4 regions of the Peribacillus sedimenti genome follow, and region 1 is predicted to be linked to each of the others. Evidence: riboswitches for the same ligand, from Rfam matches in the RefSeq annotation. Region 1 holds a riboswitch; each other region holds the start of a gene.
What was found. A riboswitch is a leader RNA that binds a small molecule or an ion and turns the genes downstream of it on or off. The one in region 1 is predicted to bind S-adenosylmethionine.
Positions count from the first base shown of each region.

Region 2: another riboswitch for S-adenosylmethionine. It lies ahead of V1500_RS13475 (phosphoadenylyl-sulfate reductase); the one in region 1 lies ahead of V1500_RS05130 (homoserine dehydrogenase).
Region 3: another riboswitch for S-adenosylmethionine. It lies ahead of V1500_RS08345 (DUF2292 domain-containing protein); the one in region 1 lies ahead of V1500_RS05130 (homoserine dehydrogenase).
Region 4: another riboswitch for S-adenosylmethionine. It lies ahead of V1500_RS01260 (methionine ABC transporter ATP-binding protein); the one in region 1 lies ahead of V1500_RS05130 (homoserine dehydrogenase).

Region 1 is NZ_CP143547.1:1,004,948-1,010,260, forward strand. It holds gene V1500_RS05125 (ABC transporter ATP-binding protein) at 1-643, shown strand, start outside; SAM riboswitch class I at 760-870, shown strand; gene V1500_RS05130 (homoserine dehydrogenase) at 990-2,225, shown strand; gene V1500_RS05135 (rhomboid family intramembrane serine protease) at 2,359-2,985, shown strand; gene metC (cystathionine beta-lyase) at 3,221-4,396, opposite strand; gene V1500_RS05145 (methionine biosynthesis PLP-dependent protein) at 4,393-5,313, opposite strand, start outside.
Region 2 is NZ_CP143547.1:2,720,855-2,726,167, forward strand. It holds gene V1500_RS13460 (nitrite/sulfite reductase) at 1-1,213, opposite strand, end outside; gene cysC (adenylyl-sulfate kinase) at 1,228-1,827, opposite strand; gene sat (sulfate adenylyltransferase) at 1,850-2,998, opposite strand; gene V1500_RS13475 (phosphoadenylyl-sulfate reductase) at 3,062-3,775, opposite strand; SAM riboswitch class I at 4,049-4,156, opposite strand; gene V1500_RS13480 (hypothetical protein) at 4,495-4,629, opposite strand; gene V1500_RS13485 (hypothetical protein) at 5,001-5,078, opposite strand; gene V1500_RS13490 (DUF1648 domain-containing protein) at 5,081-5,313, opposite strand, start outside.
Region 3 is NZ_CP143547.1:1,686,368-1,691,680, reverse strand. It holds gene V1500_RS08360 (molybdopterin-dependent oxidoreductase) at 1-735, opposite strand, end outside; gene V1500_RS08355 (hypothetical protein) at 748-1,176, opposite strand; gene V1500_RS08350 (hypothetical protein) at 1,332-2,249, shown strand; gene V1500_RS08345 (DUF2292 domain-containing protein) at 2,928-3,107, opposite strand; SAM riboswitch class I at 3,228-3,332, opposite strand; gene V1500_RS08340 (ABC transporter ATP-binding protein) at 3,547-4,518, opposite strand; gene V1500_RS08335 (ABC transporter ATP-binding protein) at 4,518-5,313, opposite strand, start outside.
Region 4 is NZ_CP143547.1:223,743-229,055, reverse strand. It holds gene V1500_RS01270 (MetQ/NlpA family ABC transporter substrate-binding protein) at 1-22, opposite strand, end outside; gene V1500_RS01265 (methionine ABC transporter permease) at 43-693, opposite strand; gene V1500_RS01260 (methionine ABC transporter ATP-binding protein) at 683-1,714, opposite strand; SAM riboswitch class I at 1,826-1,926, opposite strand; SAM riboswitch class I at 2,012-2,115, opposite strand; SAM riboswitch class I at 2,294-2,393, shown strand; gene V1500_RS01255 (alpha/beta hydrolase) at 2,589-3,338, shown strand; gene V1500_RS01250 (CsbD family protein) at 3,423-3,587, shown strand; gene V1500_RS01245 (hypothetical protein) at 3,798-3,998, shown strand; gene V1500_RS01240 (alpha/beta hydrolase) at 4,468-5,253, shown strand.

The DNA.
Region 1 (5,313 bases):
GGTCGGACATACAGGCTCAGGCAAAAGTTCGATTATGAACCTGCTATTCCGTTTTTATGACAGTAATAAAGGAAGTATAAAGGTCGATGGTGTGGATATTAAGGAAATTCCTCATCAGACATTAAGGGAGCATATGGGAATTGTGCTGCAGGATCCATACTTATTCACTGGCACAATTGCATCAAATGTCAGCCTGGGGCATCCAAAAATAACTCGGGAAACGATCGAGAAGGCATTGCGGGATGTCGGGGCGGATAAAGTATTAAGCCATTTGGAGGGAGGACTGGATGCGCCGGTTATTGAAAAGGGAAGTACACTCTCTTCAGGACAGCGCCAATTGATTTCCTTTGCACGGGCATTGGCTTTTAATCCTGCGATTTTGATTCTCGATGAAGCAACATCAAGTATTGATACAGAAACAGAAGCCATCATCCAAGAGGCGATGGATGTACTTAAGAAAGGAAGGACTACATTTATCATCGCTCATCGGCTTTCCACCATTAAAAATGCCGATCAAATTCTAGTGCTCGACAGGGGCAAGATTGTAGAAAGAGGATCCCATGAAGAGTTGATGTCTAATAGAGGAAAATACTATCAAATGTATCAGCTTCAGCAAGGACAGCAAAAAGGAATGGCAGGTTAACCTGTCATTCCGGAAATAGAAGGAATGTATGAAACAATTCTGAATTTTCGTTTGTTATATTTGATTCAGTTTGTTATAATATAATGTATTATTTGACTATCAGGATAATTGAATAGTTCTTATCAAGAGCGGTGGAGGGAATGGCCCTGTGAAGCCCGGCAACCTTCGAGCAGTTTATGCTTGAAAAGGTGCTAAGTCCTGCAGAGGAAGACTTTGCAAGATAAGAGACGGAAATGAACTAAAAGCCGCTCTATCTGCATGATAGAGCGGCTTTTAGTTTGCCGAATGGCTGGATTCTCTTTTCTTTGCAAAAAAAATTTTGCACATTGCGAAAGGGGAAGGACAATTGACTCCGTTGAAGGTAGCATTGCTAGGTTTAGGAACGGTTGGATTTGGAACATTTGAAGCATTAAAAGAGCGAAAGGATGATTTGGAACAGATATTAGGACGAAAGATTGAAATATCAGGCATTCTCATCAAAGATAAAAGCAAGGACAGGGGCCTGGATCAGAATATATTTGTCTCCAAGGATTTTAAGGAACTTTTGTCATTGAAAAAACCCGATGTCATTATAGAAGCCATCGGAGGCATTGAACCTGCACTGCAATATATCGAATACGCGCTGAGACAAGGCTGCCATGTGATATCAGCAAACAAAGACTGTATTGCTAAGCATGGCACAAGACTTAAAGCCATTGCGGAAGACAATGCAGTCCGATTCGTCTATGAAGCGAGTGTCGGAGGAGGAATTCCTATTTTACGGACGCTCCGTGAGTTGCTGGTTGTAAATAAAGTAGAGCGGATTGAAGCGATACTGAATGGAACATCCAACTTCATTTTAACTTCAATGAGAGTTGACGGACATACTTTCGAAGAGGCATTATCCATTGCCCGGGAGAAAGGGTTTGCTGAACAGGATCCAGCAAATGATATTGAAGGACGCGATGCCTTTTATAAGGCGATGATAATATGTGAAGAGCTTTACGGACAACAGCCCGATTGGGACCATGTCAATGTTCAGGGAATAAAGAATATTAAAAAGGAAGAGATAAGGGCTGCCGAACAACTTGGCCTGCGTGTGAAGCATCTGGTTACCATACGCGATACACTGAAGGTAACTATATCTCCGGTCTTTATCGACTCCAGTCACCCACTTTACAATGTGGAACAGGTAAACAATGGAGTCGTCATCAAGAATGATTTATTAGGATACCTGACGCTTATCGGTGCGGGTGCTGGCGCTAAGCCGACAGCAAGTGCCATCGTTGAAGATTTTATGTCCTTGTTTCTGACAAAACATTTTAAAAGACTCAAAACATACCCAGAAAAGTTTGCTGATATACATAAGGAGCAGGACGAAACTAATGTGTTTTTCTTCAGGAACGTGGCCGACTCCGAAAAAAACAGGATTGTGAATGACCTGGAGGAAGCAGGAACCGTGCATTCATCAACAGGCGGAAGTGGGTCGTTCGCAGTTTTATATTCAGGAAAGAGGAGTGATTTTCAACACGAAAAACTTGTCAGCAAATATCCCGCAAAAATATCATTATCCGCAACACAGAAGACAGCTGCCTTAGTTTAACAATTTGGCTTTATGTCCGGGTAAAATCAAAAGACCTTGCTGAAGATTGGCCGTCAGCAGGGTTTTTGTGTTTAAATGGTAAATAGAGGAAACATATTTTGACAAGTATCAATAAATCATGCGGAGGGGAAAAATGCTATTTATTCGCAGAGAGACATTCCGGGAATACTTGCGTGTGTATCCAGTCACTAGTCTGATTGTTGCACTGTGTACGGCTGTAATGTTAATAGACTATATATTCAGCCTCTTTTATAATCAAAATCTATTATTTCGTTTTGGCTTGAACAGGGGGTTTGTTTTTGGGGGAGAATATTTTCGGATGGTAACGTATGCCTTCTTTCATGCTGGCGCTGGCCATTTACTTTCAAATATGTTTTTTACGATTGTTTTTGCACCTGCAATCGAAAGATTAATTGGCCGAATCAAGTTTGTCTTCTTGTTTTTCTGGTCCATTTTGGCTGCTGCGCTATTGAACTTGCTTTTAGATTCGCATACCCTGGTGGTGGGGGAGTCCGGGTTTGGATTTAGTCTATTCGGATTCTACTTATATATCATATTATATAAAAAACATATGATAGATCCTGCTTCTAAATCAACCATATTAATGTTCATGGCACTAGGCTGGTTTTCTACCTTTATATTCCCTGAAGTAAGCATGGTAAGCCACATTGGCGGGTTTGCTGCAGGCTGGTTATTTGCGTTCATACTTGGACAAAACAGAAATGGTTTTCAAATGATGCAAAGATCGAACCGTATGTGATAGCCGCAGTTGATAATATTTAAGTGATATGGGTAACCGTTGCTCTGCAATAAATTATGAATCTGGGAGTTTTAAGGAATTCGCCAAGGAACCATCTGTGCTCGAGGCAATTATATTCGTTAAAAGAAAGGAAGGCAGTCCGCTATCGCTGCTGCCTTCAGTCTGTCGATCAGAAAGAATGCATCAGGGTTTTGAGAAATCCTGCATTCTAGAATGTTAACAGCAAAAAGGGTTATTAATATGCGCTCGCCGCTGCCTGCTTTGCAAGTGCAGCTTCAAAATCCCGTATAAGGTCTGCTGAATTTTCGAGGCCGGCTGAAAGCCGCAGCAGACTATTGGTAATGCCGCGTTTCAATCGTTCTGGTTCCGGCATAGCTGCATGTGACATCTGTGCAGGATAGGAAAGGATCGTTTCCACTGCTCCCAGACTGACAGCGAACACTGGCAGTTTTACATTAGTAACAAAGGATTTGACTGCTTCTTCGCTCTCGAGTTCAAAAGATAGCACTGCGCCTGGACCCGCCGTCTGCTCATTATGCAGAGAATATCCAGGATGCTCGCTTAAGCCGGGATAATATACAGATTTTACAAGTGGGTGGCTGGACAGGAATTCAGCCACTTTACCGGCAGTTTCCTGGGAGTGCTGCATTCTGACATGCAGGGTTTTTAATCCTCTCATGACGAGCCAGGCATCCTGAACACCCAGAACTGCCCCAAATGAATTTTGCAGGAAGTATAGCTGATCAGCTAACTCCGGATCCTTTACAACCGCCAGTCCTGCCACGACATCACTATGGCCTGATAAAAACTTGGTAGCACTGTGCAGCACAATATCCGCGCCCAGGGTTAACGGTTTTTGTAGGGCAGGAGTGAGAAATGTGTTATCGACATAGGTGAGTGCCCCAATTTCTTTTGCTAGAGAGCTCACAGCTCTAATGTCTGTTACCTTAAGCAAAGGGTTCGATGGAGTCTCGATATAAAATGCTTTCGTATTTGACTGGATGGCGGCTTGTATGGCATCCAGGTCGGTCATATCCACGAAAGTATGGGTTATTCCAAACCTTGTCAGTACCTGAGAGACCATTCTGTATGTACCGCCATACACATCTTCAGAGATGATTACATGGTCACCTGAAGATAAGAGCAGAAATGCTGTTGAAATGGCAGCCATTCCTGAAGAAAAGGCAAAGCCCCTGGTGCCATCCTCCAATTCCGCGATAATCTCCTCGAGCGCTTCCCTTGTTGGATTGCCGCTGCGGCTGTAATCATATTTGCCGAATTTTTCAGGATCAGCCTGGTGAAAGGTAGAAGCATGATGAATAGGGAGGCTCACAGCCCCTGTTTCTTTATCATATTTAAATTTATTGTGCAATAGACGCGTCTCAAATGTACAGTCTGTATATTCGCTCATACTAGTGCCTCCTTTTTCGCGTTGATAAAAGCTTGCTCCAGATCATTGATTAAATCTTCGCTATTTTCAATGCCGACAGAAAAACGGAGCAGCCTGTTACAGACGCCGTTAGCCTCGCGGATATCTTGTGGTATGTCGGCGTGGGTTTGTGTAGCGGGATAGGTGATAAAACTTTCCACTCCGCCCAAGCTCTCTGCAAATGTTATGAGCGACAGCCCCTGAAGGAATGGGTTAACCCATTTTTCATCTGCAATCCGGAAGGAAAGCATGCCGCCGTTGCCCGGATAGAGCACATCAGTTACACTTTCGTGCTGACTTAAATATTCAAACAGTTTTTTTGCATTTCGTTCGTGCTGCTCCATTCGGAGGGACAGTGTTTTCATGCCGCGAATTAACAGCCAGGAGTCCATTGGACTAAGAACGGCACCGATGCCGTTGTGAAAATGAGCCAGTGCACTGCATAGTTCTTCTCCCTTTGCAACAATCAACCCTGCAAGAACATCATTATGGCCGCCAAGATATTTGGTGGCACTATGTATTACAATATCTGCACCACTCTGAATCGGCTGCTGCAGGAGAGGAGTGTAAAACGTATTATCGACGATGACAATCAAGCCATGCTGCTTGGCAAGATCTGCGACGGCTTTAATATCTGTTGTTTCCATAAGCGGATTAGTTGGGCTTTCGATAAATACAGCCTTCGTTTTAGAAGAAATGTTTGCCTCAATTTCTTCTAAATTAGATGTATCTACATATTTGCAGGTTAGGCCCCACTTTTTGAATCCCTGCTCCAGAAGTCGATAAGTGCCGCCATATAAGTCCTTAGAAAGTATCCATTCATCTCCTGACTGAAATAGGGCAATGACAGTCATTATGGCCGCCATGCCCGAACTACATGCAAACCCTTGATCACCACA
Region 2 (5,313 bases), 1.7 Mb from region 1:
GTGCAAGATTGCAATATTCAATACCCGTGCAGGATACCGAATAGCCAATGATCTTTTCTGGAGAAACCGGGAATTTCTTGAAAATGTCTTCCTGCAGCAGTGCCTCAACGTTTGCATCAGGTATGTTCGGAATAATTAGATTTTGAGAGTTACAGTTTCTAATATCCCCATTTCCATAGAGCTTCGACACACGCGCAAATTCGATGACTTCATCAGGTGTCAACCGTCCAACAGGAATATTGACTCCGATATAATTAAGGCCTTCCTGTTTCTGTTTGTGCACGCCGTAAAAATAACCTGCATTCCAGCCTTTCGATGCATCCTCTCCAGCCGAAAGCAGCGGTCCAGTGTACTCAAGAAGCTTTTCGTTGAACTTTTCAGGACCCCAATCTGCTACAAGAAATTTTAAGCGGGAACGGTGACGCTTTTCACGGTATCCGTGATCACGGAAAATCGTTGTGACAGCAATTGCGACCTGCAATGTTTGATCAGGGGTAATAAATACATCCAGGGCCTCTGCCAATTTTGGCACGGATGACAAGCCGCCGCCAACCTTGACATGGAAGCCTGCGACCCTTTCACCGTTAATATCTTTATAAGCAGGCACAAATGATAGATCGTTGATTTCAGAGTTTGATGCATTATAAATATTTGAGCTGATTGAAATCTTGTATTTACGGGGAAGGTTAGAAAAATCCTCATTAAACTGAAAATATTCATATACTTCCTTGACTACGTCCCTTGTATCGAATAATTCGTTCGGGTCAATACCAGCCAGTGGATTTCCTACGATATTTCTTGTAATATCTCCACAGGCCCCTGCTGTCGATAATCCAACCTCTTCTAGGCGGTTCAAAATATCTGGAATCTGTTCAATCGTCAGCCAGTGAAATTGGATAGCCTGTCTTGTTGTAATATCATAAACACCGCGCCCGTAATCCTTAGCAATATTGGCAAGGGCAATTGTTTGCTCATTTGTAAGGTGTCCTGAAGGAATGACGACGCGCATCATGAAATAGCCATCTTCTTTTGGACGCTGCAGATACAGACCTGCCCATTTGAACATATCCCACTCTTCTTTTGGAATAGAACTGAAGCCTTCTTTAGCATAACGGGGGATATCATCATAGATTTTAAGTCCGTCGCTTACGAGCTTTCTTACTTCTGTCTTATTAATACCGGGATTATCTTTCCAAAACTTATCGTATACCATGGTCTTCCACCTCTTTAAATGAAATTTCTTTTTGTCAAATAGCTGATTAGCCGTTCCGCGCATTCCTCTATGGAATATCGGTCGGTCTCCAAAACCAGAGCCGGATTTTCTGGTTCTTCATACGGGGAATCGATACCTGTAAAGTCCTTGATAATTCCCTGTCGCGCCTTTTCGTAAAGCCCTTTTGGATCCCGGTTTTCGCACTCCTCGATCGGACATTTCACATATACTTCAATGAATTCATCCTCCTCCAGAAGTTCCCGGACGATGGCGCGGTCCTCCCTGAAAGGTGAGATAAATGCGGTTAATACGACCTGTCCGCTATCTATGAACAATTTGGCGACTTCCCCGATTCTGCGAATGTTCTCCTTCCGATCCTCTGCTGAAAAGCCCAAATCTTTATTTAGTCCATGCCGGATATTATCTCCGTCCAGCACATAATTGCTAATGCCATTTTTATAGAGTGAGTTTGCCAGTTCGTTGGCGATAGTTGATTTACCTGAGCCTGATAAGCCTGTAAACCAAATCGCAAAGCTATGATGGGCATTTTGTATCCTGCGTGATTCCTTTGAAAGTGATAATTCATGCCAGGTTACGTTTGTGCTCTTTGCCAAAACATGTTCCTCCTATGTTGAATCAAGATTGCAGGGAAGCTACCTTGATACCTTTAATTAGTACTTCAATGACTTCTTTCCTGCTAAATGTGCTTGGCGGTATTTCACCATTACGGAGCATTTCCCTCACCTTGGTTCCTGAAAGGATCACATGGCTTTCTTTACCATGCGGACAAGTTTTAGTAGATGCCATGCTCTCGCATTCCTCACAATAAAAGCTGTGTTCAAAAAAGAGTAAAGTAATTCCTAATTCGTCTTCCGTGAAATTATCAAAGATTTGCTGTGCGTCGTATGTACCGTAATAATTACCGACTCCAGCATGATCCCTTCCTACAATAAAGTGAGTGCAGCCGTAATTTTTTCTTACCATGGCATGGAAGACAGCTTCACGAGGGCCTGCATATCTCATCGCCGCAGGGAAAACAGATAGAAATACTCGGTTTTTTGGGTAATAATTATCCAGTAAAACTCGATAGCTCTCCATCCTGATATCAGCAGGTATGTCATCAGATTTTGTTTCTCCAACCAATGGATTCAATAGGAGCCCATCTACAATTTCAAGTGCGGACTTCTGAATATATTCATGCGCCCGATGAACCGGGTTTCTGGTTTGAAATCCAACAATGGTATTCCAGCCTAATTGCTCGAATTGTTTTCTTGTTTCTGCCGGGTCCAGGTAGTAATCCGCAAATTTATCTCGTGGAATTCTTTTAACCTGGTGAACTGGACCTCCAACATAGACATTGCCTCTGCTGAATAGTTTAGCCACTCCAGGGTGTTCCTGGCTGTCAGTCTTATAAACTTCCCTTGCTTCCTTTTCTTTGTCAGGCGCATAGATATCCTGGACTGTGATAACTCCGTAGGTAGTGCCGTGTTGAACCAGCCTTACCTCGTCGCCGACAGATATGGAATCTGCTTCATCCTGACTGACAGGAAGCGTGATCGGAATGCTCCATACCTCTCCTGTAGAAAGATGCATGCCTTCCACCACTGATTCATAATCCTTCTTGGTCAGAAATCCGGTAATAGGGCTGTAGCCTCCTGTAGCGATAAGTTCAAGGTCACTAAGCGCCATATTATCTAATTCGATTTCTTTCAGGATGTGGTCAAATTTGTAATTGGGATTTAAACGGTTGACCAAAGTTCCACCATGCGGAATGCTTAATGTCATATATAATCCTCCATTCTAATATTTCCGTTCTTCAATCGTGTGTCAGTTATCTTTAAATATTCTTTATATGTGGAGGCCGCACTCCGTCTTGCCTGATCCGCTCCAGCGGCCTGCCCTCAAGTCATCCTCACTGAAAGCCGGTTTGGTACACTTTTCACAGCCTATGCTGGGATACCCCCTATCATGCAGGATGTTATACGGCAATCCCTGTTTGTGGGCGTATCTCCATACATCCTTCCATGTCCAATGGATCAATGGACAGATCTTAATGGATTTAAATTTATTATCTTTATTTATAAATTGTGTATTTTTCCTAGTTTCGGACTGTTCCCTTCTTAACCCGGACAGCCAGGCAGCGGGTCCGGAAAGCACCTGGTGCAGCGGTATTACCTTCCTTATCTCGCAGCATTTGTTTGGCTCTCTCGCCCACAATTCATCTCCATATTGTGAAGCCTGCTCCTCCAATGTAAGGTCCGGCTTTTTCATTTCAATTCTCAGCTGCGGATATCGTGTTTTTACTTCATCAATTAATTGGTAGGTCTCATTAAAATGGAGATCTGTATCCAGGAAGATCACTCTGGCCTGTGTGTTAATCTTAGAGATCAAGTCAATTAAAACGATTCCTTCAATTCCAAAGCTGCAGGCATAAACCAGCTCATCGCCGTAATGTCCATAGGCCCACTCCAAGACATTGAGAGCTCCCTTAGTCGGATTATCAATGTCAAATTCAATGGGGTTGAAAGTATCAAAGTCCTTGTGAAGCAATAAATTAGTCATATCTGTCCCCCCCTCTCAATTCATTTACCATTTGTTTTAAAGAAAAAATATTATTATCATCTCATGAACCAAATAAAAAAGGCAGCATTAACAAAATTCCAGAAATGGAATGTGTCAATACCGCCTCTAGTTTGTCTAGTCAGCTGTATATTTGTTTTCAGTTTAAGATGCCGCCTTTTTTATTGGATAATGGAATGTGAGCACTCTTAATCTCAATATAAAAATAAAAACCTTTCATTTTAGAAAGATTTCAGGCAATGTTGATACATAAAACCCTTATCTTCCAAAATGATTCTACATTTTGTTGGAGTTAGCACCTTGCAAGCATTGCAGGTTGCCGGACATCATTGGGCCAATTCCCTCCGTCGCTCTCGATAAGTTTAACTATTTAAAATAATACCACAATATCAAATAGTGTCAATATAGTTTTCATATTAATTTACTCGGAATTTAAAAATTAAAAATTTCTGACAAAAAATTTTTGGATTAACGAAATCCCGAAACTTCAAAAGGAATTACTGGCTTGAGTTTTAAATAGGTAATATCACTTATTTCCGGCTGTTCCACCTCTCCCTTCAAAGCAAAGCGTAATTTTAATCAATTTTGGCCACAAAAAAAACAACGGAGGCAAGCGCCTAACCGCATAAACAACTTTTCCACCGGTTTTAGCTTATTGACAATCCTGCTGTTCAAGTTGTTGTTTCTCCCTAGATTCTTTATTAAGCAAATAGCCTTTGAAGCCAATTAGACGGCTGTTTTTGATTTTTCTTCATACGATTAGAGTTCTGCGCCTCAGATATAAATTGCTGTTGTTTGTCTTGAATAACATCCATGATCAAATAATAATTGACCATACTATCCCCTCCTTGAATTTTTCCTATATACTAATGCGGGTTATTGTTTTGTTCACTGATCCTTATATACTCAGAATAAAGGAATGATCGTTTTTTAGCTTCAGCACTATGATTTAACTTATCTACACCGTTAGCCGGATATTTTATTCGGTCCAGATTAGCAACTCAGATAAGACGTTTGCAAATAAAAAGGAGCCTGCAAGGCTCCAACTTTTTAATAATACATTTATTCTTACTATCCAGCTGCTTGTTTCCTGAATATCCAGTAGGAATAGCCGATAGGGCTCAAAAGCAGAATGATAGCTGCTGGAACCAAAATGGCTTCTGATATCCTTTCAGGAAGGAAACTACTGATTATAAATAAACTCCGCTTACCCAAAAGTCTTCGCACCGAATTTCTGTGTAAGACTCCAATTTGCCTCATCATGAAGTGTCCATGGAGTTTTAATGCCTACAAAATACTTATTTTTACGTTAGGCATATACAATCCAATCAAGGTGAAAAGTACTCCTATCACGAAAGGGATAATAATATTCATTTGGATTTCATAACCAAGACCGGAACATATAATCATAAGATTAATTATAGAAAATAATACAAGTGTGGAAAAGTTTATCATTGAATACCCTTTTGTAAAGCTCTTGTAGTTTTCCCGTTTCGGGTCTATCTTTGGGATGATAACAA
Region 3 (5,313 bases), 680 kb from region 1:
AACGCCATTGAGCAGTGCCACATTGGTTCCTGGATAAAGTTGAAGATGGAGGTCTGCTTCTTTTGCTGTCATGGTCTTTCTAGGGTCGACGACGATGATATACGGCTTCCCGGTTTTTTTCTTCCTTTCCATGATCCTTTCAAATAAGACTGTCCCTGTTTCCGCAACATTATGTCCGAACAACATGAGTGTATCTGTTACGTCCACATCATCAAAGGAAGCTGGTGTACCGTCGGCGCCGAAGGATTGAAGGAGGCAGAACTCAGTAGTAGCCGTACACAAACGCGTATTGGCATCCAGCAGATGGGTCTGCAGGCCGGCACGCCCTATTTTTGCAATGGTATAATAATCCTCCAAAAATCCCTGGCCTGTGGAATAAATGGCGACACTGTTTGAACCTTTTTCCTTCAAAGATTGCTTTGCCTTTCCAACAATAAGTTCCATCGCCTCTTCCCATGAAGCCGGCTTCAGCTTTCCTTCTTCGTTGCGGATAAGCGGTGTCAAAAGCCGGTCTGGTGCATTGTTCGCATGCCATTGATTCTCACCCTTCGGACCAAGCCTCCCGCGATTGATAGAATGTTTTGCATTCCCTTTAATACCGACAATTTTCCCATCCTTCACAGCAGTATAACAGCCGCAGCCTATTGAACAGATATTGCAGGTACTGTACACCCATTGATCCACCTCGCCCTGGCTGTACACATTTTGGTCAATTCGTTCACTTTCCCATGCCACTCATAAAACCCCCTATCGAAGTGTCGGGATGTAGAAAGTCGGAACAACAAACTTCACATCTTCTTTTCCATAAATCTTCTCCAGCTCCATAGCCGCCTCTTCCAAGTTCTTCTTCATTTCCGGAAATAACAGTTCCAGCTCGTTCACTATATTTTCTGACGGCAGCTTCATCCACACATTCGCTCTTTTCCAGGATCTGAATGTTGGATTCGCCAGCTCATGGTCATGATAGACAATACTTATATACTCCCTAATCTCACTGAGCTTGGCATTATTCTCTTCGTTCAGCTCCGGTATAAGCTTTCGGAGCGCTTCCTCCTGCTCCTCCAAGGATGACCTGACCAATGTAAGTAATGGATGGTTATATGGCTCTGTTGCTTCCAATATCTTTTCGGTCTTACTTAATACCTCGCAAAAAAGCTGCTGAAGTTTTGTTGTCATCCTTTTTCCTTCTTTCATTTATTTATATTTATATTCTTTAAATAACCTGTTACCTCTTTGTATAAACTTTCGTTTGGCTGTTGAGAGAAAGAGGAAATAAAGAGAGTAAAAACATGGGGAGCGTTTTAGTAATATGTATAAAAGGGGGAGATTCGATGTTATTATTTTTCATTTCGATCACACTTATAATATTCGCCATCAGAGCTATGGCCGGCTTGAAAGCCAAAGGACACAGCAGCGACGGCTCCATTGTCATGGCGGCAGGAATTTTGATTAGCGGAGCCTTGCAGAAACTTCCCTCTTTCTCATCCATCTCCTATTACGCCGCTTTATCACTGCTTGGATTGATTGCCTGGCTCTCTGCAGAATATCTGGGTGATGCATTCGATCACACTTTTTATCAGAGACACCTGTCTGACCCAATCGGCAGCTTTGCATTGGGCACCTGGATTGCCGCTCTCTCAGTCACCGTTGTATCACTGATACGCACTGAGTCACCTTTCCATTCTGTCGAAATTTTCCTTTATATATTGGCAGTAATACTGGCAGCTGCCTTCATCTGTTTGGTCATCTGGAATTATTATCGGATTTTACGTACACCCGCAAAGCTCAAAGACACCCACGGAATCATACTGCTGGCGTGCGTAGCGATCCAATCAATCGTCATCGCCGGAAACAGCCTAACGAATCAGATTCTTTCATTAAAATTATCAATATCGCTCATCATGATAGGAGGCTTCTTTTACCTAACAGGTTTTTCACTGATCCTAGCCTCCATTAGGACAAAAAAAATTAACAGGCTGCTCCATGATTGGCCCAATACAAATACGATCATTCATGGGGCCATTTCTATAACGGGTCTTGCCATGGTTACAAGTTCACCAAAGTTGGGAGATCTTATAGCATTTGTCTGGTTCCTAGCTTTGTCGGTTCTTATGATAGTGGAAATTTTCGTGGGGATAAGAGCTTATAAACGTATCAAGTCTTACGGCTGGATGAGAGGGATATTCACTTACCACCCTTCTCAGTGGGCACGGAATTTACGCTCGGCATGTTCCTGGCCTTTACCATAAAGCTCCCGATCTATAGGGGTTTTCTCGGTAGACATGATGGGGTCCTATGGCTGCAGAAACACATCATTTCAGCAGGGAAATATTTTGTCATTGTCTTATTTCTGATTGAAGCATGTCTTGCCCTAACCCACCTAAGGATGAAACTGGAAAAGTCCATCCAGGCCAGAAGATGGACGTAATACTCAGAGATAAATCAACACTAACCTACCTAAATGCAGAATACATTATGTAAAAAACAGTAAGGCCATATCAGCAAATGTAATATGGCCAGGTTTAAAACTTGCCATGAAGATCACAAGTTTTTATTTTTAGTCATCTTCACAAGACAAACTCATTCTCTATGATTATATGCTTTCTTAATAAATATGACCTTGAAAATCCCTGCAAGATGCGTTATACGGCTATTATTCGAAGGGTCTCCAAGTTGACCTGTCTAAGGTTAGTTTTGAATAGTTGGCCAAAACCCTCCGTATTATCGGGTTGTATTTGATTCGAAAATTTCAACCATTTGCTTCACAATGTGAGTCCAAGTTCTAGTAGAAAATCATAAATGTACTAATGCTGAGTTGCTGCTTCAGTATCTCAACAATGATATAAAAAATAAAAAAACGCCCCTGCAACTACGCAAATGCATAATTACAGGGGCGAGTTTTCTGCCTTGGCAACTCTTTAATGATTCTATCGTCTTTTCACTTGTGAATCGGTGGATGGATCTTTCACTAACTGATATCTGATTTTTTCAGTTGTATCAATCTGGGTGATCTCTCCTGCATGTACAGTGATTAATACTGACCCATACTCAATGTTTTGCAGACTGGAGATTATTTGATTGATCTTTTGTTCATCAATGCGTTTCATGTTATCCTCCCACATGCTTCCGTTTAAGAAATTTGGAATTTTTGTTTACAGACTATGGAAGAAAAAAACCCTTCCCAACTATAAGAAGAGGTTCAAGCAACAGTTCAGTATACTCTACTCGTCTTATCTCCCAAGCCCTAAAGCTTGCTGGAATTGGCACAGTACCAATGCTCGTCTGCTGCCGAGGCTTCTCCGGGCCAGTCCCTCCACCTCTCTGGATAAGAAAATATTTCTAAAAGTTATATACTACAATTTATATCGGAATACTTATGTTGTCAACACTTTATTTAAATATTGTGACTTTTTGGCCAGGTTTCTTTATGGACTTGAATACGAGCAGTAAAAAATCCCCTATTTGCAAGGGGATGTTGCAAGCCTATGTTTTTACAGTAAAATCAACCGCGTGCGATATGTCATTGATGGCATTCAACTCCTCAGCTTACTCTGCAAAATGGCATGCTGCCTGCTGGGACACTTTATTCCCTGCATATCGAAGGACGGGTTCCTGCTGCCTGCATATATCTTGAACAAACGGACACCTGGTATGGAACCTGCAGCCTGAAGGCGGGTTTAAAGGACTTGGCAAGTCTCCTTTTAACAGGATCCGTTCTCGCTTGATTGTAGGATCAGGAATAGGAATCGCAGACAACAGGGCCTTTGTATAGGGATGCTGTGGGTTGTCATATAAGTCCTGCGCATCTGCAATTTCAACTATTTTCCCTAAATACATTACCGCGATTCTGTCACTGATATACTGTACAACACTTAAATCATGTGCAATGAAAATATATGTCAAATTAAATTCCCGCTGGAGGTCCTTTAACAAATTTAATACTTGTGCCTGAATGGATACATCCAGGGCTGCTACCGGCTCATCAGCAATAATCAGCTTAGGATTCAAAGCTAAAGCTCGGGCAATTCCAATGCGCTGGCGCTGGCCGCCACTGAACTCATGTGGATAGCGATTTAAATGATTCTTATTCAAACCCACTACTTCCAGCAAATCTCTCACTTTTTGAATCTGCATTTCTTTACTCATATTTTCATGAGTTCGAAGTGGCTCCCTAATAATTTCACCAACTGAAAGCCTTGGATTTAAGGAGGCATATGGGTCTTGAAATACCATTTGCATATCTTTACGTTTTCTTCTTAAGTCGTTTTTGTTTAATTGTAACAGATCGTTCCCATCAAAATGGATTTCCCCTTCATTAGCCTGGATTAATCGAAGCAGCAGCCGGCCTAGCGTAGATTTTCCGCAGCCGGATTCACCCACCAGGCCCAAAGTCTCTCCCTGTCTTACTTCCAGGTCAATACCATCTACTGCCTTAACCACTCCCTTGCTTCTGCCGAAGATCCCTTTTTTAACCTCAAAATGTTTACTTAAATTCTGTACTTGCATGAGAGATCCCATTATCCTACCTCCTTATGGCAACGGACTAAATGGCCATTTCCGACTGATTGGAGTATTTGATCCTGCTGTACACACTTTTCCGACACAAAAGGGCATCGTGATGCAAATCTGCATCCCCTGATTTCTGTCGACATCTGAGGAGGCTGTCCTTGAATGGGTGTCAAACGATGGGTGGATCCCAATCTCGGTAGCGAAGCGAGCAGCCCCTTTGTATAAGGATGGCGTGGATTTTTAAATAATGTGACAACGTCTGCTTCTTCCACAATATGGCCGGCATACATTACTGCCACTCTATGACATGTCTCAGCAACCACGCCCAAATCATGAGTGATCATAATAACCGACATTCCCATTTTTTGTTGAACATCTTTTAATAAATCTAAAATCTGTGCCTGTATTGTTACATCAAGAGCGGTTGTAGGCTCATCAGCAATCAACACATCCGGTTCACAAGCAAGAGCCATTGCGATCATGGCACGCTGACGCATTCCACCGCTAAATTTGTGTGGATATTCATGTATCCGCTCTTCAGGTGATGGAATACCAACCAGTCTTAGCAATGATATTGTTCTGTTTATAGCTTCCGCTTTAGATACATTCTGGTGCAATAAAATCGCTTCACTTATTTGATTGCCGATTGTGTATACCGGATTGAGGGAAGTCATCGGGTCTTGAAATATCATCGCTATTTGGGCTCCGCGCACTTTTCTCATTTCTGTTTCCGACTTTGTTAAGAGATTTACATTGTTGAAGTTTATTTCACCTTCAACAGTGCCATTTTCTGAAATTAGGCCC
Region 4 (5,313 bases), 780 kb from region 1:
CTAATAAAATAATCTTCTTCATAGACGTTCTCTCCTTTTGTGTTATCTTCTTCTTATTTTTTTAGACAATAGATTCCCTGAAGTTTGGAGACCTTGTACTGCGATAATCAAAATGGCAACGGTGATGAACATTACCTTTTCATCGAAACGCTGATATCCGTATGTAATGGCCAAATCTCCAATACCGCCGCCACCGACTGCTCCAGCCATGGCCGAAGCACCGACAAGCCCTATCGTGGCAATAGTCAGTCCAAGCACAAGTGAGCTTAGAGCCTCCGGAACCAGAAACCTAAAAATGATTTGAAGCGGCGTTGCTCCCATGGCCTCCGCAGCCTCAATGACTCCCTTGTCTACCTCCAACAGGGAATTTTCAATCAATCTTGCGATATAGGGTCCGGCATAAAATACTAATGGGACAATCGCGGCCGCGGTTCCAATTGAGGTGCCGACGATCAGCCTTGTCAAGGGGACAATCGCAACCATCAAAATGATAAACGGAACAGACCTGAATATATTGATAATCGTATTTAAGATAGTAAAAATGACCGTATTTTCAAATAAATGTCCTTTCCTTGTTACAACTAACAGGATGCCAAGGGGAAGACCTATCAAGGTTGAAAATAACAACGAAAATCCCACCATAGATATGGTCTCCCATAGTGCCTCAATAATAGCTTCCTTATCAACTAGCATCGGCGATTACCTCCCTGATTGTGACGTTTTCTTGCTGAATATGCATATATGCCAGTTTAATCTCAGTCTCCGCTCCTAACAGTTCCACGATGAGGTGGCCAAAAGGTATCCCCTGAAGCTCTGTTATATTCCCGAATAGGACGTTCACATCTACATCGAACTGCTTTGCAATCTTAGATAAAAGAGGCTGGCCGGAGGAAGCACCAACAAAATTGATCTTGAAAAGTCTTCCATTCGACTCGCCGGATGTAAGCTGTTTTCTTACTGATTCCGGAATTGCATCGTGCATGACCGTGCTGACGAAGTTTTTCGCTGTCTGCGTCTGGGGGTTGGAGAAAACCTCAAACACCGATCCGCTTTCAATTATCTTTCCGGCCTCCATCACAGCTACTTTGTCGCAAATTTCCCGGATCACCGACATTTCATGGGTGATCATTAAAATCGTAATGTTGTATTCTTCGTTAATTTTTTTCAATAGTTGCAGAATGGAGCTTGTGGTCTGCGGGTCCAATGCCGACGTTGCTTCATCACAAAGGAGGATGGATGGCTGAGTCGCAAGCGCACGAGCTATCCCGACACGCTGCTTTTGGCCTCCCGACAGGTTTTCAGGATAGGCGCCAGCCTTGTCCTTAAGTCCGACAAATTCAAGCAGTTCATCCACTCTTTTTTTGATTTCTTTCTTAGGGACCTTTTGCAAGATGAGCGGCATGGCGACATTAGCAAAAACAGTTTTAGATTGAAGCAAATTAAAGTGCTGAAATACCATCCCTATTTTTTGTTTAACCCTTCTTATCTCCTGTGCAGAAAGTTCAGCAAAGTTATGGCCATTGACAATGACTTTACCTGATGTGGGCTTTTCCAGGTAATTGACACATCGGATTAATGTGCTCTTTCCAGCTCCACTGAACCCGATTACTCCATAAATTTCCCCTTCTTCCACATGCAGGTCTATGCCGTCCAGAGCGGCAAATGTTTTGCCTTTTGTTACATACTCCTTTTTCAAGGCTTGAAAAGTAATCACATGTATACCTCCTTATGCTGCATTTCAATATGTATTAATCTTTATATGAAGTACAAAAAACCCTCTTCCTGAAGTGTCAAGAAGAGGGTTATACAAGTAAAAATAAGCCCCTTCTTATCTTCCAGGCAAGGCTGCCTGCTGGAATTGGCACGGTACATATGTCCGCTGCCGAAGCTTCATCGGGCCAGTCCCTCAGCTTCTCTGGATAAGAAATATAAAACTCTATGAAATTATTCCAATCAAAAAACCTCTCCCAGAAAAGAAGAGGCCACATTCGTATCAATCGATTGTTTTCTCCTCTTATCTCCCAAGCACTGCTTGTTGGAGTTAGCACAGTATCCAATAGGGATCTGCTGCTGAGGTATCATCGGGCCAATTCCCTCCACCTCTCTTGATAAGAAGCTTTCGTTTTTCAATTGATTCCTACTTTACTGATAGTTCGCAAATTTGTCAACGGTTTTTATGATTTGAAATTTTTTACTTTTTAAAGATTGACATTATTCAAAACACGCGATAATATTAAAACCAAGTAATTTTATTGGATTAATAACATATCAGTTGAAATATATAAAAATCTATATTTTATTAAGAGTGAACGAGAGATCTGGCTTAATGACTTCACAGCAACCTGCCCTGTAAGGTGCTCCTACCAGCAAAGCTTTGCTTTGGTTGATAAGAAATGTAAAAACTTTCTTTGCAGCCAGGCAAGAAAGTTTTTTTTGATTCCCGGACGTTTCTATATGTACGACTGCCTGAGTGTATTAAACGTACCCAGTCATTTACTATCAAACTAGCTGCTTTGGTCTTACCAGTAAATTTTTTTGAGACTCTCAGTATAAAACTGGCATTTTCTTAACTTGAAAGGAGAATTAATATGACAACAGTTATTTCTGGAGCAGAAGCTTTTTTTATCTCTGGTAATAAGATAGGAATCCTTCTTTGCCACGGCTTTAATGGAACACCACAGAGTGTTGAATACTTAGGAAAACAATTTGCAAATGCTGGCTTTACTGTCTATGCACCCAGATTAAGAGGGCATGGTACAAACGCGGCAGATATGGAAAATTTTAATCACAAAGACTGGATTGAAGATTTGGAGACTGCTTTTCTTCAGTTGAAAAAGACGTGCCATAAGATATTTGTCGTGGGTCAATCCATGGGTGGGGCTTTGGCCCTTGACCTCGCCGGAAAATATATGATAGATGGGATTGTTTGCATTAACGCGGCATTGCGCGTCCCTGATCTAGAACCATATAAAGGCTTGGGTGCACCACGTTTTATTGCCGATGAAACGCCTGATATCAATGATTCTACCGCACAGGAAATTACCTATTCAAAAGTTCCTTTAACTGCTGTTCATTCGCTTCTTTCTTTAATGGAACACGCAAAAAAAGGATTGAAAAAAGTGTCATGCCCAGTGCAGTTATTTGTTTCACCCGAAGACCACGTAGTACCCGCTCAATGTTCATACGAAATTTATCATATGATTTCATCCACTGTGAAACAGATTATGCCGTTACATCGTTCGTTCCATGTAGCATCACTGGATTTTGACAAGGATTTGATTGCAGCCGCTTCTATTAATTTCGTGAAAGAACGCAGCACCGGCAGCCTTGCATCTTAATGCCGTTCCTGAGACTACTATCATTGTTTACTCTGACCCTCTCTGGGGAATAGAAGAATAGACTAAATGATAGGAGGAAGTAAAATGAGCGATTTATCAGATAGAGTAAAAAGTACAGTAAATAAAGTAAAAGGTGAGGCAAAGGATCAAGTAGGAAACGCTAAGAATGATACTGGGCTTCAGGCAGAAGGAAAGGCAGATAAGCTTAAGGGTAAATTCCAGGAAGGAATGAGCAAGCTTAAGGATTAGTACGGTAGGTTGATATACCCAGCCTATTTTTAGCCACTTTACCCAAGTAACGATGTTATAGGATGCCATATTTGATTTTAGGCCAGAGACTGCCAATACGGCAGTCCTTTTCTATTCCGTTTAGATTTTTTTTCCTGTTTTTGCAAATGTGTATAACTATCTGAAACTTTCTCCCTCTTTGATCGTCATATATAACAGGAGGGTAATAATTTGAAACTTTTTTTGCTCATTCCTAACGCCATGGTCCATCTGCTTATCGTAGGATTATTCTTTTTTATTATTTCTAATGCTGAAGTGCTTGTTATTATTAATAAGTATGATGTATGGATGAGCGTCTTGCTTGCCGCTTTTGTGATTAATTCTGCCATATCTTTTATTCTGTTTACCTGGTTTAAGCAGTATCGCATATAAAAGGCTTTCCAGGTATGCATTCGCATTTTCTTCCGCTTTTCAAAGCCCTTTTTCTATGGAAGGGAAACCGGATTTTTTGATTAATATTAAAGTGCCACTTACAGTGAACGGAACGTAAAGCGGGCCGAGGTTTTTTGAGGCAGCTAATACATATCTACGAAATGTCCGCTCCCTGCATCGATTATGTTTTTCCTAAGTAAATACCCTGGGTCCTTATTGCTAAATGACTATATCGAGCCATGCCGGATTGGTATCAAGATCACTTTTCTGTTGTGGAATTACAGGACTGACTACGTCTATCACGCAAAAGGGCAAAAAGCACCGAAAATACCATGAAATTATTATGCTTTCGTTAAGAAATAACAGGTAGAAGTAAAGGCTGTACAGTGTTAATGTTGGCATTTGTTTGGAACCACAGCCACAAACGGATTTGTACTATACCTGCATATTTGGAAAAAGGATGTTTTCTATGGCACTTATTCATTGTGATTTCTTTTCAGAAATTTTAAATGTAAGTACTTCCATGACTGTCATCTTGCCGCAGAACACAACCGCGCAGATTGGAATGGACAATAAAAAATCTTCTGGCAAACACCAGACCCTGTATCTTCTTCATGGATTTAGTGATGATGATACGATATGGACCAGGCGTACCTCAATCGAGAGATATGCCGCTCCGTTAGGGTTAGCAGTAGTTATGCCTCAGGTCCACCATAGCTTTTATACGGATATGGTATACGGCAGCAAGTATTGGACTTTTCTAACGGAGGAATTGCCAGTCATTGCGAGATCATTCTTCCCATTATCTGATAAAAGGGAGGATAATTTTGTTGCGGGTTTGTCTATGGGAGGATATGGGGCATTTAAATGGGCGCTCCGCCATCCTGATAAATTCGCATCAGCAGCAAGCCTATCTGGAGTTACAGATATTGTGGCAAGAACCAAGAAAGCCGAGGCTGATCCCATCAGCCATGCTTTTAAGCTGATTTTCGGAGATAAAGCCATAGCAGATACCGATGAGGACCTGCTTTGGCTGCTGAAGCAAGGCGATAAAGAGGCAGCCCTTAAGCCATCTCTTTATCAATGCTGCGGTACAGAGGATTTATTATTTCAAGATAATCTGAAATTTAAAGCTATATGTGAAAGTACCAGCTATAACCTAACGGCGGATTTTAGTCCTGGTGAACACGAATGGGGTTATTGGGACAGTAAAATACAAGATGTACTGAAATGGCTTCCGCTTAAAACACCGTAACAAAACGCACCGAAAAGAAACAGTGGGGCAATGTGCCCACTGTTTCTTTTGTTTTCACCT